Regions from separate parts of the Pseudoxanthomonas sp. CCNWLW251 genome, predicted to be linked through region 2. Evidence: riboswitches for the same ligand, from Rfam matches in the RefSeq annotation. Region 2 holds a riboswitch; the other holds the start of a gene.
What was found. A riboswitch is a leader RNA that binds a small molecule or an ion and turns the genes downstream of it on or off. The one in region 2 is predicted to bind cobalamin.
Positions count from the first base shown of each region.

Region 1 (2,172 bases), on a different contig from region 2:
GCGGCCCTTCGGCAGATGCTTCAACACCTCGTCCAGTTGCTCCTTGCCGCGCACCAGGTCGACATGCAGGCCATCCACCGGCAGCGCGCACGCGAGCGGCAGGTTGTCGCCGAGGCGGCCGAAGTAGGTCGCCAGCAGCAGCGACGGCCGCGCCCCTTTCGCCAGCGTGGCATAGGCCTGCACATAGGCGGCGCGCGCGGCATCATCCAGGTCCAATACCAAGCAGGGTTCGTCCATCTGCACCCAGTCCGCCCCTGCGTCGTGCAGCCTGGCCAGCAGCGCCGCGTACACCGGCAGCAATGCTTCCAGCAGCGCGAGACGATCGCTGCCATCCACCGTCTTGGCCAACAGCAGGAAACTCACCGGCCCCAGCAGCACGGGCCGCGCGGCATGGCCGGCGGCGCGCGCTTCCAGGAATTCCGCCACCGGCTTGTCGCCACGCAGGCGGAAGGTCTGGCCGGCGTGCAGCTCCGGCACCAGGTAGTGGTAGTTGGTGTCGAACCATTTGGTCATCTCCAGCGCGCGCAGGTCGGCACCGCCGTCCTGCACGCCGCGCGCGAGTGCGAAATAGCCGGCCAGCGGATCGGCGTCGGCCAGCGCGCGGTAGGCGTCCGGGATGGCATCGAACAGGAAGGCGGTGTCCAGCACGTGGTCGTACAGCGCGAAGTCGTTGCACGGCACGACATCGGCGCCGGCCTCGCGCTGCAGTTGCCAGTGGCGATGGCGCAGGTCGCGCGCGGTGCGCTGGAGGTCGTCGGCGGTGCTTTCGCCACGCCAGTAGCTTTCCAGGGCGGATTTCAGTTCGCGCTTCACGCCGATGCGCGGGAAGCCGAGGGTGGTAACGGTGGTCATGGTGCGTGTCCTCATGCGGTAGCGGATGAGGAACGAAGGAACCGCGCGCCAGGCCAGGGCCCGCCACGCCAGCGACCTTCGCCCCCGCGGGCGAGCCGGAGTGCCGAAGTCGGGCGCAGGAGGACGCATCCGGGCAGGCGCGCACGGACACGGGCTCCGGCCACCTCCCCTCGGAAGCTCCAGGTCAGTCGGAGGACGGTCGTGTCCTCCGGCCAGGGCAGGTCTTCGGGCTCATGGACGGGCGCGGGTGCGCTGGCCTACTTCCCGCCGCTTCCCGGTCCGCGAGGACCAGTGCTGTTGGCGAGGTTCGTTTCCAAATACCGCTGCGGGGCAGCGCCGGAATAGGCCCATGGAACAGGCCGCACCGGCTTCCCTTTTAATTCCATCGCTATATCTGGATAAAGCGATGGAAACCTTGGCGATGGGCAAAGTACCCCCGGCATGGTGGTACGTCAAGTGCAGCCATGACGATCTTGCGGCGGGGTTTGCGGTCGCTCGTTCGTCCACCTCCATGACGCCACGATCTTCAACCAGGCCCGCATGAATCATCCCTCCCTGCCATCCCCCCCGCGCCGCCGCTGGCTGAAGACCGCCGCCCTGTCCACCCTGGCGGCCGCGACCTGGCCGCAGGTCACCCGCGCCGCCGCCTGCGACGATGCTGCCGGCTGGATCCCGCCCGATCCTTTCCTCGCCGACCTGCCGCGCCTGATGCAGGCATTGCGTGTCCCGGCCATCGGCCTGGCGGTGGTGGAACGCGGCGAGGTGGTGTGGTCACGCAACCTCGGGGTATCGAATGCGCAGACGCGTACGCCGGTGGCGGACGACACGCTGTTCGAGGATGCCTCGCTCAGCAAGCCCGTGTTCGCCTACCTGGTGCTGCAACTGGCGGACCAGGGCGTGATCGATCTTGACGCGCCGCTGGTGCGTTACCGGCGGATGGACTACCTGGCCGATCATCCCTGGGTGGACCTGGTCACCGCGCGCGACGTGCTGCGCCATTCCACCGGCATGCCGAACTGGCGCAAGGATCCGGCGAACGAAAAACTGGTGCCCGCAGTGAAGCCCGGCACGCGTATCGACTATTCGGGCGAGGCGATCTTCTGGCTGCAACTGGTGGTGGAGACGCTGACCGGCGAGAGCCTGGACGAGTCCATGCACCGCCTGTTGTTCGGTCCGGCCGGCATGCGCGACAGCAGCTACACGTGGAGCGCGGACCTCGCCGCGCGTTCGGTCCATGGCCATCGTGCCGTCGAGGACGAAGAGCCCGGCATGCCGCCGCAGATGCTGCGCGAACAGTGGAGCGCAGCGCAGGTCATCGCC
Region 1 is NZ_JBBEGA010000006.1:172,574-174,745, reverse strand. Features, by position in the region: gene metE (5-methyltetrahydropteroyltriglutamate--homocysteine S-methyltransferase) at 1-852, opposite strand, end outside; cobalamin riboswitch at 1,051-1,285, opposite strand; gene WBN46_RS18720 (serine hydrolase domain-containing protein) at 1,393-2,172, shown strand, end outside.
Region 1: it holds a riboswitch for cobalamin, as region 2 does, so the genes downstream of both, metE (5-methyltetrahydropteroyltriglutamate--homocysteine S-methyltransferase) here and btuB (TonB-dependent vitamin B12 receptor) in region 2, are expected to answer to the same signal.

Region 2 (2,172 bases):
GTCCCTGATACTCGACGAAGACGCCGGTGTTGTCGCGGCTTTCGATCGGCGTCAGGGCGCTGTCGGCAAAGGTCACCGTGCTGGTGACCTCGTCGCGCTGCCAGTCTGCGCCGGCGGTCAGCAGGTGCCGGTCAGCGAAGACGAAGTCGCCCTGCAGCGAGGCGGTGTCGCGCCGAGTGTCGAACGTGCTGACGAAGGTGCGTGTGCCGGCGGCGGCATCGGCGAAATGGTTGTCCGACTTGTCGGAGGCGCGGCCGACTTGCGCGGTGAGCGTGGTGGCGGCGGAAGGCTTCCACGTCAGCTTGCTGCCGAGCACTTGCTGCACGTTGTCGGCCTCGTTGCCACCGAAGATGCTGCCATCGAACTCGTTGAAGGCATCGGCGTTCAATGCGTGGCCTTCCAGCGTCAGCGCATCGGTCAGCCTGTAGCCGCCGCGCACGTTGAGCGAGACGTTGCGGTAGCCGTCATCGTCTGGCTCGTCGGTGAAGCAGCCCTGGAAGACCGGAAAGCCGGCGCCACGACAGGCGTTGGTGCCGTCGGTTTCCTGGTACGCGGCATTGGCGCCGATCCAGCCACGTTCCCCGCCATAAGCGAAGCCGCCGCTGGCTTCGCGCAGATTGTTGCTGCCACCGCCGACACGCAGTTCGCGCGACAGGCCCTTGCCGCCGCGACGGGTGAAGATCTGGATCACGCCGCCGATCGCCTCCGAGCCGTACAGGCTGGAGCGTGGGCCACGCACGATCTCGATGCGCTCGATCTGGTCCACCGGCAAGTCCTGGAACGACGCCAGTCCCGCGGTTGCCGAGCCGATGCGGATGCCATCCACCAGTACCAGCACGTGGTCGGATTCGGTGCCGCGGATGTTGATCGTGCTCAGCTTGCCCAGGCCGCCCTGGTTGGTGAAGCCGATGCCGGCACGGCCCTTGAGCAGATCGATCAGCGAGCGCGACTGGCTGCGTTCGATGTCCGCGCGCGCGATGACCTGCACCGGCGCCAGGCTGTCGCGCACGGCCACATCGGTGCGGGTGCCGGTGACGACGACTTCGTCCAAGTCAGTGGCGTCCTGCGCCTGCGCCGCGAACGGCAGCGCCAATGCGACCGCGAGGGCCAGGTGGGAAAGGGGAAAACGGCTGTACATCGGATTCAACTCCATCGCGCGCCCCGCGCGCATTCTTCGGCGTGGAGTTGCGACGGGGAAGGGAGCGTTGCGGACAGCGCAGCAGACAGGCAGCGGCGCGGCACGCCGCGACGCCCTCCGCATCGCAACCAGTGGACTCCCAGGCCGGTCTCCGGGCTTGCGAACGAGTGCAGGGCACTCCGCCTTGGCGCCTTCCCATGCAATGCACAGTGGCCGATGCCGCGGCTGTTGTTCGCCTACCGTTGCGGGGGCAGCGCCGGAATGCCGCGTATCGCGGGTCACCGGCTTCCCGTTTCAACCCGGGCGTGGAAGCCGCGGGTCACCTGAAAGCGCGCGCAGTATACGGGAAGCCCGCGCGTTCCTGCCCGCACAGGTGCAGGAGGGGCTTCAGTCCCGATGCTCTTCTGGCAGCCCCTGACGCAGTGGCTGAAAAGCATCGGGGCTGAAGCCCTCGTGGAGGAATCAGTCGTCGCCGCCTGGCGAGTCGAACAGGTTGAGCGGAGGGCCCGTGTCTTCTTCGCGCTCGGTGTGCGTCGTGGTCACCGGGCCTGCTGCGGGTCGGCCGCGCGGCGGCGGCAGCAGGGCGGCCGCCGCGTCGTAGGCCACCAGCAATGCGCTGCGGCGATCCTCGGGCAGCTGCTGCCAGTGGCAATCCAGCAGGGCGCCTTCCAGCGCATAGAGCAGGTTGAGGCTGGGCCGGAACCCCGCGCGCTTGACCCGTATGAAGGCTTCCACCGCGCCGACGCCCTCCAGGTCCTCCTGCGTGCGCAGGCCGACCTGGCGCAGCCAGGCGGCGGACTTGGGGCCGATGTTGCGCAGCTTGGTGCCTGTCATGTCAGCGAATCCACGAAGATGGCGGCGATGCGTTCCATGCCCGCCTGGTCGTCGGCATCGAAGCGCGCCAGGCGTGGGCTGTCCAGGTCGAGCACGCCGACCAGTTCGTCCCCTTTTACCAGCGGTACCACCAACTCCGAGCGTGAAGCGGAATCGCAGGCGATGTGGCCCGGGAAGGCCTCCACATCGTCCACGCGCTG
Region 2 is NZ_JBBEGA010000005.1:44,569-46,740, reverse strand. Features, by position in the region: gene btuB (TonB-dependent vitamin B12 receptor) at 1-1,138, opposite strand, end outside; cobalamin riboswitch at 1,263-1,480, opposite strand; gene WBN46_RS16760 (TfoX/Sxy family protein) at 1,601-1,972, opposite strand; gene WBN46_RS16755 (GAF domain-containing protein) at 1,969-2,172, opposite strand, start outside.